3 regions of the Pantoea sp. RCC30.1 genome follow, and region 2 is predicted to be linked to each of the others. Evidence: predicted binding sites of a transcription regulator. Region 2 holds the regulator's gene; each other region holds the start of a gene.
The links. Region 2 encodes ArgR, which controls arginine synthesis, uptake and breakdown. Its sites were predicted from a motif close to ANTGAATAAAAATACANT; they were not measured.
Positions count from the first base shown of each region.

Region 1: argF (ornithine carbamoyltransferase) is a predicted target of ArgR. The motif match lies at 2,253-2,270, and genes of this name have one in related genera.
Region 3: argC (N-acetyl-gamma-glutamyl-phosphate reductase) is a predicted target of ArgR. The motif match lies at 2,339-2,356, and genes of this name have one in related genera.

Region 1 is NZ_JBXUHX010000014.1:24,381-28,617, forward strand. Features, by position in the region: gene pyrI (aspartate carbamoyltransferase regulatory subunit) at 1-52, opposite strand, end outside; gene pyrB (aspartate carbamoyltransferase) at 64-999, opposite strand; gene argF (ornithine carbamoyltransferase) at 1,223-2,230, opposite strand; gene rraB (ribonuclease E inhibitor RraB) at 2,391-2,816, shown strand; gene miaE (tRNA isopentenyl-2-thiomethyl-A-37 hydroxylase MiaE) at 2,874-3,635, shown strand; gene AC2LB6_RS13725 (GNAT family N-acetyltransferase) at 3,671-4,183, opposite strand.
Region 2 is NZ_JBXUHX010000032.1:5,696-9,932, forward strand. Features, by position in the region: gene mscM (miniconductance mechanosensitive channel MscM) at 1-650, shown strand, start outside; gene mdh (malate dehydrogenase) at 699-1,637, opposite strand; gene argR (transcriptional regulator ArgR) at 2,066-2,536, shown strand; gene yhcN (peroxide/acid stress response protein YhcN) at 3,012-3,275, shown strand; gene AC2LB6_RS20570 (YdgH/BhsA/McbA-like domain containing protein) at 3,364-3,630, shown strand; gene yhcN (peroxide/acid stress response protein YhcN) at 3,724-3,987, shown strand; gene AC2LB6_RS20580 (barstar family protein) at 4,053-4,237, opposite strand, start outside.
Region 3 is NZ_JBXUHX010000031.1:26,453-30,689, forward strand. Features, by position in the region: gene ppc (phosphoenolpyruvate carboxylase) at 1-790, opposite strand, end outside; gene argE (acetylornithine deacetylase) at 1,144-2,292, opposite strand; gene argC (N-acetyl-gamma-glutamyl-phosphate reductase) at 2,460-3,464, shown strand; gene argB (acetylglutamate kinase) at 3,479-4,237, shown strand, end outside.

The sequences.
Region 1 (4,237 bases), on a different contig from region 2:
TGACCGTGCCGCGTCTGATCGCTTCGACCTGTAGTTTGTTGTCCTGCGTCATGGGGGTTCTCCTTACAGGGCGAGTTCGCTGTTTAAAACCAGTGCCAGCAGAGCCTGGCGTGCATAGATGCCGTTACCCGCCTGCTGGAAATACCAGGCGTAAGGGGTGTGATCGACATCGGTGGTGATCTCGTCGATGCGCGGCAGCGGATGCAGCACCTTCATGTTGTCGCGCGCCGTACTGAGATCGGCGGCGCGCAGAATGAACTGCGCTTTGACGTTGGCATATTCGGACGGATCGAGCCGCTCTTTCTGCACCCGCGTCATGTAGAGAATATCGAGCTGCGGCATCACCTCTTCAAAGCTGTCGTGACGTGACCAGGCGATGTTCTTCTCATCCAGCATGTCGGTGATATAGGCTGGCATCGCCAGCGCATCGGGTGCGATAAAGAAGAAACGGTTGCCATCAAACTTTGCCAGCGCCTGCGTCAGAGAGTGCACCGTGCGGCCATACTTGAGGTCGCCGACCATCGCCACATTCAGCTGACCAAGACGGCCCTGCGTCTCCTGAATGGTGAAGAGATCGAGCAGCGTCTGGGTCGGATGCTGGTTCGCGCCGTCACCGGCGTTGAGAATCGGGATGCCGCCGGAGAACTCGGTCGCCAGCCGCGCCGCGCCTTCCTGCGGGTGACGCATCACGATTGCATCAACGTAGGTACTGATCACTGAAATGGTGTCGGCCAGGGTTTCGCCTTTCTTGCCCAGCGAGGTATTACTGCCGTCAGCAAAGCCGACTGCTGACGCGCCGAGGCGGTGGATCGCCGTTTCAAACGACAGGCGGGTTCGTGTCGAGGCCTCAAAGAAGCAGCTGGCGATAACCTTGTGCTTCAGCAGTTCCGGCTGCGGATGGGCTTTCAGCCTGGCGGCGGTGTCCAGCGCCAGTTCCAGCTCTTCACGACTGAGGTCGTTGATTGAAATAATGTGCTTGCGATATAGCGGGTTAGGCATAGCTCTCTCCTCTGCGCGGCCGGATTGCGGACAAAAAAAAGCCCCTGCTTAAGGGGCTTTTTTATGATCGGGTCGATGACCGAAAGAAACAGCAGCACCGCCTGCGGTCAGGCGTGGTTGAGCGTCAAATTGTCCGCTGAGCTGTAGCATATTTCCTCCGGCAAATTGGGCCGCATTATACCCGTTCGCGGTTGAGCAGCAAGAGGAAAACGTTTGCGGTGCCTCAGCTCTGCCCCAGCGTGGCCACCATCACCGCTTTAATGGTGTGCATCCGGTTCTCGGCCTGGTCGAACACGATGCTGTGTGGTGATTCAAACACCTCGTTGCTCACTTCCATGCCGTTGGGCAGATCGTACTGCTCGGCCATCTGCTGGCCCAGCGTGGTCTGGTCGTCGTGGAAAGCGGGCAGGCAGTGCAGGAATTTAACCTGCGGGTTGCCGGTCAGATCGAGCATCGCGCGGTTAACCTGATAGTCACGCAGCAGGGCGATACGCTCGGCCCAGACTTCTTTGGCTTCGCCCATCGACACCCAGACATCGGTGTAGATAAAGTCAGCGCCTTTCACGCCCTCGGCAATATTTTCGGTGAGGGTGACTTTACCGCCGGTCTGCTGTGCGGCTGCGCGGCACTGCGCCACCAGCTCTTCCTCTGGCCAGCAGCTCTTCGGTGCCACCAGACGCAGATCCAGCCCCACTTGTGCGGCGGCTTCCAGCATGGTGTTACCCATGTTGTTCCGCGCATCACCCACATAAACCAGCGTCATCTCGCGGAGCTTTTTGCCCGGCAGATGCTCCTGCATGGTCAGCAGGTCGGCCAGCAGTTGAGTCGGATGAAACTCGGTGGTCAGGCCGTTCCACACCGGCACACCGGCGTGTTCTGCCAGCGTCTCCACCAGTTCCTGACCGTAACCGCGATACTGAATGCCATCGTACATCCGGCCCAGTACCCGCGCGGTGTCGCGCATCGACTCTTTATGGCCGATCTGGCTGCCACTCGGGCCAAGATAAGTGACGTTCGCACCCTGATCGTAAGCGGCAACTTCGAAAGAGCATCGGGTACGGGTCGAGTCTTTTTCGAAGATGAGCGCGATGTTTTTACCTTTCAGATGCTGCACTTCCTGGGCGTTTTTTTTCGCCTGTTTCAATTCAGCGGAAAGGGCAAGCAGATGATCAATTTCGGCGGGAGTAAAATCCAGAAGCCTGAGGAAATGGCGCTGATACAGCTGACTCATACAACACTCCGGTAATCATTAAAGTGAATTAAAATTCAATCTAACCGTATGAATATGCATTTTCAAGTGTGGGGCTAATAAACTTTTCGTTTTGTGTAGTGGCGCGACGGGCAGTATGGGAAAATAATTGATTATTGCCGAACTCAGAGAGGACATCGTCATGGCATATGAAGCATTACTGGAAGAGCAGCAGGAAGAGACGCGGCAGATTATTGAAGAGCTGCTGGAGGATGGCAGCGATCCTGATGCGCTCTACACCATCGAACACCATCTCTCATGCAATAATTTTGATTCGCTGGAAAAAGCCGCTGTTGACGCCTTCAAGCTGGGTTATGAAGTGACCGAGCCGGAAGAGCTGGAACTGGAAGATGGCACCACCGTCATGTGTGTCGACATCATCAGCGAATCTGCGCTGAAGCCTGAGCTGATCGATGTGCAGGTTGAGCAGCTGGTGAACCTGATTGGCAAGTACAACGTCGATTACGACGGCTGGGGAACCTATTTCGAAGATCCCGATGCTGAAGATGAAGATGAAGAAGACGCCATCGACGGTGATGACGAAGATGATAACGGCATTCGCCACTAAGTTGCGCTGGGCGGAGGATGCTCCGCCTCTCTTCTTTTCCAGCCTCGTTTTGACATCATGAACTACGCACCCTTACTCGAACCGATCTACCAGTTTCTGCACTGCCGCACGCCACAGGCCTGGATTGATGAGGCGCGCAAACCGGAAAATCTGACCCTGCTGTTAACCGACCATCTGGTGTGCGAGCTTAAGGCCGCGCAGACCGCGGTGTGGCTGATCCGTAAATATGTCGCCGACAAACCCAGCGGCGACGCCATTCTGGCGTGGCTGAAACCCTATGAAGATTTTATCTTCCGCGAAGATGGCGACAGTGACTTTATCAACGCCCATAAGAACCTGACGAAACACATCATCGTGCGCAATGCGCTACCGTGGGCGGATGAGCTGGTGGAGAAGATGGTGCTGCTGATTAAAGAGGAACTGCATCACTTCTATCAGGTATGGGAAATTATGCAGTCGCGCGGGTTGGTTTATCAGAAGATCACCGCCAGCCGTTATGCCAAATCGCTGCTGCGTGAAGTCACCACCCATGAGCCGGAAACGCTGGTAGATAAGCTGATATGCGGCGCCTATATCGAGGCGCGCTCCTGCGAACGTTTCGCCAGTCTGGCACCCTGGCTTGATGACGAACTGGCGAAGTTCTATCTGTCGCTGCTGCGTTCAGAGGCGCGCCATTATCAGGACTATTTGATGCTGGCAGCGCAGATTGCCGGTAAAGATATCGCGCCACGGGTACAGGCGATTGGAGTGACAGAAGGGCGGTTAATCAGCGAACCCGACAACGAGTTACGCTTTCACAGTGGTGTACCGGCGTTCTGAACCGGCAACATCAACGGCGCTGGCAGCCCCCTGTATCAGAGTAATTTCAGCATACGCACTTCGCAGTCGACATGGCCTGTGCAGCCCATCGCGCTGTCGATATGCTCAAAGCCCAGTGACTCATAAAGTTTAATGGCCCGCGTCAGGCTGGCTGTGGTTTCCAGATAGCAGCGACGGAAGCCGTGGCTGCGTGCATGTTCCATCGCCCGCAGCGCCAGTTCGCGTGCCAGACCCTGACCGCGCACCTCTGGCAGAAAGTACATCTTTTGCAGTTCGCAGATATCGGGCGCGCTGCAGGCGAGCGGCGCAACACCGCCGCCACCGACCACCTTACCCTGATACTCAACAATCCAGTAGGCGCTCTGTTCGGCGCTATAGAGCTCAAACAGCTGGTCGAGCTGCGGATCGGAAACGGTATAGCCTTTGTCAGCCGTCAGGCCGAACTCCGCAGAAACGTCGCGGATCACCTGGGCGATATGCGGATTATCGGCGGCAGTAATTGGCCGCACCTGGAGGTCAATACGCGGGGTGGCGCTGGTCGTCATCATCTCTTCCGGATTTGTACGAGGTCAATAAAAAAGCCGGGCAAGCCCGGCTTTATG
Region 2 (4,237 bases):
TGATTGGTATTGAATGGTCGAAGCTGCAGTGGCTGGTTGCCGCGCTGGGTGTGGGATTGGGGTTTGGTTTGCAGGAGATTTTTGCTAACTTTATCTCGGGTCTGATTATCCTGTTCGAAAAGCCGATTCGTATCGGCGATACCGTGACGATCCGCGACCTGACCGGCAGCATTACGCGGATTAACACCCGAGCGACCACCATTACGGACTGGGACCGCAAAGAGATCATCGTGCCGAACAAGGCCTTCATCACCGAGCAGTTTATTAACTGGTCGCTGTCCGATTCAGTGACCCGAGTGGTACTGACCATTCCGGCTCCCGCGAAAGTGAGCAGTGAACAGGTAACCACCATTCTGATTCAGGCAGCTGAACGTTGCAGCTATGTCCTGGACACGCCGCAACCTGAAGCCTTCCTGGTCGATCTGCAGCAGGGGATTCAGTTGTTTGAACTCCGTGTGCATGCTGCTGAGATGGGACACCGTATGCCGCTGCGTCATGAGCTGCATCAGTTGATTCTGAGCGGATTTGCTCAGCATGGTATCGAGATGCCGTTCCCGCCGTTCCAGATGCGTATGGAAACGCTGGGCAAGAAGCTGCCTGCCAGCAACGGTACGCCCGCAGCCCGCGCCTACAAATCTGGCGGACTGTAATGAAAACGCCCGGCTAAGCCGGGCGTTATTTCAAGTCTGAGCCATCAGTTACTGCTTAACGAACTCTTCGCCCTGAGCGATATCTTTCTTCAGCGTATCCAGCATGCCTGACAGCGCCTGCTGTTCGAAAGCGCTGAGGGTTCCAATCGGCTTGTGCTCAGCAATCCCGTTTTTACCCAGAAGAAGCGGCTGTGAGAAGAAACGGGCATGTTCACCCTCACCTTCCACGTAAGCACACTCCACCACATTCGCCTCACCCTTCAGAGCACGAACCAGTGACAGGCCGAAACGTGCGGCCGCCTGGCCCATCGACAGCGTGGCCGATCCGCCACCCGCTTTGGCTTCCACCACTTCGGTACCGGCGTTCTGAATACGTTTGGTCAGATCCGCAACTTCCTGCTCGCTGAAGCTGACGCCTTTAACCTGCGACAGCAGCGGCAGAATGGTCACGCCAGAGTGGCCGCCAATCACCGGAACTTCTACCTGATCAGGCTGCTTTCCTTTCAACGCCGCCACAAAGGTATTGGCGCGGATGATATCCAGCGTGGTCACGCCGAACAGACGATTTTTGTCGTAGACGCCGTGCTTTTTCAGCACTTCTGCTGCAATGGCAACAGTGGTATTGACCGGATTGGTGATCACGCCAATCAATGCTTTAGGCGCCGTAGTGGCAACCTGTTCAATCAGGTTACGCACGATACCCGCGTTAACGTTAAACAGGTCAGCACGATCCATACCCGGTTTACGTGCAACACCTGCGGAAATCAGTACCACATCGGCACCCTGCAAAGCGGGTGTTGCGTCTTCTCCACTAAACCCCTCAATAGCCACTGCAGTAGGAATATGGCTGAGATCAACGGCAACGCCAGGCGTAACCGGCGCGATGTCATACAGTGAAAGTTCTGAACCTGCGGGAAGCTGGGTTTTGAGCAGAAGTGCGAGCGCCTGGCCTATGCCGCCAGCGGCACCGAGAACGGCAACTTTCATTCTTAACTCCTTATTAAGGTGGGGCAGAGATGGGCCGAAATTCTATCTGTGTCAGACCTTAATCAACTGCTCAGGCTATGATAAATATCCGCTGTTAATTCTACGTGTTTTCACACTTAATCGCCGGATTCAAAAGTTACTTATCATTGCACCTGAATGACCGACAACTTTGCCGTCGTCAGACAGAGAACGGCTACGAGCGTTTTCTGTTACTACACCACCAATAATATAACAACTTTGCAACCTTCGCCTTCCGGGGCTGTGACGGGGGTTTTGGTCTGAGCAGATTTATTTGCTATTATCGCCGCCCGCTAGCCGCCCGAACCCTGCTCATCAATCGACCGATTGCATAAAAATGCATTTAAATGCATAATCACCACTCTGCCGCAGGCGGCTGCGCGGTTATTCTCTCTATTTATTGGTAACCTATGCGAAACCCATCGAAACAAGACGATCTGATCAAGGCTTTCAAAGCCTTATTAAAAGAAGAAAAATTCAGTTCCCAGGGCGAAATTGTTCAGGCGCTTCAGGATGAGGGCTTTGAAAATATCAATCAGTCCAAAGTGTCGCGAATGCTGACCAAGTTTGGCGCAGTGCGCACCCGCAATGCCAAGATGGAGATGGTCTATTGCCTGCCCGCTGAGCTGGGTGTGCCGACAACCACAAGTCCGTTAAAAAACCTAGTACTGGATATCGACTACAACGATGCGCTGGTCGTGATTCATACCAGCCCGGGCGCAGCACAGCTGATTGCACGCCTGCTGGATTCACTGGGTAAGTCGGAAGGGATTCTTGGCACCATTGCTGGTGATGACACGATCTTTATCACCCGTGCGCGCGACTTCACGGTTAAGCAGCTGCACAGCGCAATCCTAAACCTGTTTGAACAGGAACTCTAATCGCTGACTGACGGCCTGCACTCCCGCGCCAGGTCGTCAGTTTGTTCTCTCTTCCCGCCGCCTTGCGTCACACTGCTCCGCTGCTTGATGAGTAATAAGCCAGCTTTCATGCACCTGTCCATTGGTCAGATCGCTTACTCTGCTTCACCTTTTGCGCTATTTTACACTGCTTTACATCACTGATCCGGCACCATTGCCCGGATCCAGATCAAACTCCAGTCCGATACCCCCTCTACTTTCGCACTAAACGTTAAAGTGATCTATCTCACTGTTTTTGTGATTAAAAACAGACAAAAGGCTATTTTTTATCCGTTTTTTATAACGTTAAGTTATTAAAAATAGCCATAAGGATAAAGAATCACAAAAAAACATTATTAGCCGGGTATTAATTTCTGTCGTTATTAGTTCTATACTTCTTTTCGTGATGCAAATCACACTAACTAAAAAGATAAAAATAGACGACGAGGAAATATCTATGAACGTTAAAACTACCATCGCTGCCCTGAGTATTCTCTCTGCCCTCTCATTTGGTGCTGTGGCAGCAGAATCTATCGATGCTTCTCAGGCACAGGATCTGCAGGCTGTTGGCACCATCAGTGTCAGCGGCGTATCTGGTTCACCCATGGATATTAAGCAGAAACTGAGCGACAAAGCCGATCAGCAGGGCGCAAAAGCCTATCGCGTGATTGAGGCCTATAACAACGGCAATTATCACGCTACCGCTGCACTGTACAACTAAGGCGTAACCTAATAATGCCATCAGCTCTCTGTCTGACGCGCCTTTTGCGCTCCGGAGAGCTGAAGCAAAACCTTCAGGAGAATTGCCCATGAAAATGAAATTAGTGATTGCCGCATTGAGTCTGGCATCCCTGTTTTCAGTAAGCGCCAGTGCTGCAAGCCTGGTATCTAATGAACAGGCACAGGGCCTGCAGCCAATGAATCAGACCATCAGCATTGGTGGCCGTAACGGCGACCAGACGCACATCCGTCAGGTGCTGTCAGAGAAAGCCGATGCCCAGGGCGCAAGCCACTATCGCATCATCGAAAACAACCAGGACAACACCTGGCATGTTACCGCTGAGCTTTATAAATAATTAACCGTGATGACGCCTGAATAGCGTCAGAAAATATCGACGACCCGCCTTTACGAGTAACCGCAGGTTGTTGATTGTATTGAGGATATAATCATGAATATCAAAACAACCATCGCTACAGTCAGTCTGCTTTCTGTTATGGCGTTCGGCGCATCAGCCGCACAGCTGGTAACCGGCGATCAGACTCAGAACCTGCAGCCTGCGGGCACCGTAAGCATCAGTGGAACCGCGGGTGCACCAATGGATTACCGCGCTGAGCTTTCACAGAAAGCGGATGAACAGGGTGCCAGCGCCTATAAAGTTATTGAAGCGCGCACCGGTGATAACTATCACATCACCGCACAGCTTTATAAGTAATTCCTCGTCAGATCTATGACGAACCCTTTGGCCCCGCTCGCCGGGGCCTTTTTTCATCTGACGTTTTATCTGACGTTAAAGTGCAGCCGACCTTCCAGCTCCTCTTCAGCTTCATCAAATAACAGGATAAGCGCGCCATAGCGCCGTCGCTGTCCCCTGCCCAGATTGACGAACTCAATCTCCAGCGGCATGGGTAACAGATCGCCCGTCACCACATCCCATAATCCATCCAGATCGCAGATGCGGCGTT
Region 3 (4,237 bases), on a different contig from region 2:
TAATCGACGCCGTGACGTTCGGGTTACCGTCGCGGTCGCCACCCATCCATGAGGTGAACTGGACCGGCACGAAATCGACCGGCAGCTTGAGGCCAAACGCCTCTTCGACCTGCTCGTTCAGCTCACGCAGGAAAGCAGGAACGCCTTCCCACAAGCTGTTTTCTACGACGGCAAAGCCCCATTTGGCTTCGTCGATAGGGGTCGGGCGATATTTACGGATCTCATCGGTGTGCCACGCCTGCGCCACCAGCTGACGCAGACGGCGCATAATCTGGTTTCGTTCGTAGTCAGAGACATCGCTGTGATCGAGCTGTTTCAGGCAGCTGTTAACTTCAACCAGCTTGTGAATCAGCGTACGACGGGTGATTTCGGTCGGGTGCGCAGTCAGCACCAGCTCCAGTGACAGTGACTCAATAGCCGCAAGGATGTCGCTTTCGCTGATATCTTTCTGCTGCTTCAGGGTATCAAAGGTCTTTTTCAGCAGTTCAGGATGGTTTTCACCCTCGCCACTCTGCGAGATGGTCTGATACTGCTCAGCTACGTTGGTGAGGTTCAGAAACTGGCTAAAAGCGCGTGCAACCGGCAGAAGCTCCTCGTTGGAGAGGTTCTGCAGCGTATTGAGCAGTTCTTTACGATGAGTGTCATTTCCTGCACGGGATGACTTGGAGAGCTTACGGATGGTTTCCACCTGGTCGAGGATGTTCTCTCCCAGTGCATCCTTAATCGTATCCCCGAGCAGTTTGCCGAGCATACTGACATTACTTCGCATTGCGGAATATTGTTCGTTCATTGGACCCTGACACCCTTATCGTCTTGAAAAACTTCTACACCCGACCTTTCAGGCAGCAGAAAAATCAACAACATTGTGTTCCCGATAATCTACAGGGAACCCGCTCCGTTGCCGCCTGTCCGCATTCTGAAACGTTCTGGATAATCACCCGGTGGGCATAACATCGTCTTTTATCTAGCCACGTAATGTTGCGTTCGTCAAATGCGTTAAAGTGCACTGAAGATGCAGCTAACTAACGGAAATTCGAAGAATTTATCGGGAAGGAAGCGGGATAAGTTATTCTTATTGTTAAATCCCGCAGAATGAGGGGGCATTTTGCTGTTAATACAGTGAAATGCCCCATTTGCTGTCAATCAGTGACAAAAATGCTGCACAACCTGACTGATAAGCGCCCGTGTTGGCTTAATAAATGCCGTATCGATAAATTCATCCGGTTGATGTGCCTGATTAATGGAACCCGGACCCAGGACCAGCGTCGGGCAGAGCTGCTGAATAAACGGCGCTTCGGTGCAGTAGTTCACCACCTCGGTTGGCGTCCCCAGTAATTTCTCAACCACACTCACTAGTTCATGGTTTGCCGGACACTCATAGCCCGGAATCGGAGGATGCAGTTCGGCCACCGTAACACGGCCCGGCCAGCGTGCACTCACCGGTGCCAGCGCCTCGTTCAGTAACCCATCCAGATCGCTCAGTGACAGGCCCGGCAGCGGACGGATATCCATATGCAGTTCACAGCAGGCGCAGATACGGTTAGCGGCGTCTCCGCCATGAATATGGCCGAAATTCATGGTTGGATAGGGGATAGCGAAGCCGTCATGGTGATAACGTTCCTGTAGCGTCGTGCGCAGTTGCATCAGATGGGTGATCGACTCATGCATCAGTTCAATGGCGTTGACGCCGCGCGCCGGATCGCTGGAATGGCCCGATTTCCCCTCAATACGAATCACATTCGACAGATGGCCTTTGTGCGCGCGCACCGGTTTAAGCGAAGTCGGTTCACCTATGATGGCGCAGTCGGGACGCAGTTGCGTCGATTCAGAGAAATATTTGGCGCCAGCCATAGTGGTCTCTTCATCGGCCGTGGCGAGGATATAGAGCGGCTTGCTCAGCGTGCTGACATCCACATCGCGCAGCGTATCAAGAATAAAGGCGAAGAAGCCTTTCATGTCTGCTGTACCCAGGCCATAGAGCTTGTTGTCGTGCTCAGTCAGGGTAAAGGGATCGCGCGTCCAGCGGCCATCATCAAAGGGAACGGTATCCGTATGGCCGGCTAACAGCAGACCGCCCGCACCGGTGCCGGTTCGCGCCAGCATATTAAATTTATTGCGGGTGCCGGGCACCGGTTGCACTTCAACGCTGAAGCCAAGGTCGCGGAACCAGCCGGCCAGCAAATTGATTAAAGTTTCATTACTCTGATCCAGTGCGGCATCGGTTGCGCTGATCGACGGTGTGGCGATTAACTGGCGGTACAGTTCAATAAAAGGCGGTAATTTTGTCTTCACTGTTGGCGGTCCTTGGGTTAGGATGTATCCATATTCATGCAGTAATAGTGAATAAAAATACATTAACGTCCTCTGCAAGGGAACCATAAATCACTGCAGATGACAGGGTGGGTAACGGGGCAAGGCCGCGACCCGGAACGTGCGACTGTAAAAAGGGTTACAGCCTGATGTTGAATACGCTGATCGTTGGTGCCAGTGGTTATGCTGGTGTAGAGCTTGCCACCTTCCTGAATCGCCATCCACATATCAACATAACCGCTTTGGCGGTTTCGGCGCAAAGCCCTGATGCCGGCAAGCGCCTGTCCGATCTTCATCCGCAGCTGAAAGGCGTGGTGGATTTGCCGCTGCAGCCGCTGAGCAGCGCGGCCGAATGGGCAGATAAAGTGGATGTGGTGTTCCTGGCGACAGCCCATGAAGTCAGTCACGATCTGGCTCCGGAATTTCTCAAGGCCGGTTGTGTGGTGTTCGACCTGTCTGGCGCTTTCCGCGTCAATAACGCTGATTTTTACACTCGCTTTTATGGCTTCACCCATCAGCATGGTGACTGGCTGGATAAAGCCGTTTACGGCCTGGCGGAATATCAGTATGAGAAAATTCAGCAGGCGCAGCTTGTGGCTGTGCCAGGTTGCTACCCGACCGCTGCTCAGCTGGCACTGAAGCCCCTGGTGGATGCCGGACTGTTAAACGAGGCGCAGTGGCCAGTGATCAACGCCACCAGCGGCGTGAGCGGTGCCGGACGTAAAGCCAATGTCGGCACCAGCTTCTGCGAAGTGAGCCTGCAGCCTTACGGCCTGTTCAATCACCGTCATCACCCGGAAATCGTCGCGCACCTCGGTACACCGGTGATCTTCACACCGCATCTGGGTAACTTCCCGCGCGGTATTCTGGCGACGATTACCTGCCGTCTGAAAGCGGGTGTCAGCCGTGAAGATATCGCCGCCGTTTTCCATCACGCCTATGACAACAAGCCACTGGTGCGGCTCTATGAAAAGGGCGTACCGGCGCTGAAAGCCGTGGTGGGCCTGCCTTACTGTGATATCGGTTTTGAAGTACAGGGCGAGCATCTGATTGTCGTCGCAGCCGAAGATAACCTGCTGAAAGGCGCGGCATCGCAGGCGGTACAGTGCCTGAACATCCGGTTCGGCTTCCCTGAAACGCAGTCACTGATTTAACGGACGAATAAACCATGACCAATCCATTGATTATTAAGCTGGGCGGTGTGCTGTTAGACAGCGAAGAAGCGCTGGCCCGCTTGTTTGAAGCGCTGCTGAACTATCGTAGCGCTCATCAGCGTCCGCTGATCATTGTCCACGGCGGCGGTTGCCTGGTGGATGAACTGATGAAAAAGCTGGCGCTGCCGGTGATGAAGAAAAATGGCCTGCGCGTCACCCCAGCCGACCAGATCGACATTATTACTGGTGCGCTGGCGGGAACCGCCAACAAAACACTGCTGGCCTGGGCGAAAAAATCGGGCATCAACGCGGTCGGCCTCTGCCTGGGCGATGCGGGCATCGTCAATGTCGCCCCGTTTGATGAAGAACTCGGCCATGTTGGCCATGCAACGCCGGGCGATCCGGCGCTGCTGAACACCCTGCTGGCGGCCGGTTACATGCCGGTGGTGAGCTCTATTGGTATTACTGACAGCGGCGACCTGATGAACGTCAACGCTGACCAGGCGGCGACCGCACTGGCCTCAACGCTGGGCGCTGATCTGGTTCTGTTGTCAGACGTCAGTGGTATTCTTGACGGCAAAGGTCAGCGCATCGAAGAGATGACCGCCGACAAAGCTGAACAGCTGATTACCCAGGGCATTATTACCGATGGCATGATTGTTAAAGTGCACGCTGCGCTTGATGCGGCGCGTACGCTGGGCCGTCCGGTGGATATTGCCAGCTGGCGTCACGCTGAGCGGCTACCTGACCTGTTTAACGGCGTGTCGATTGGC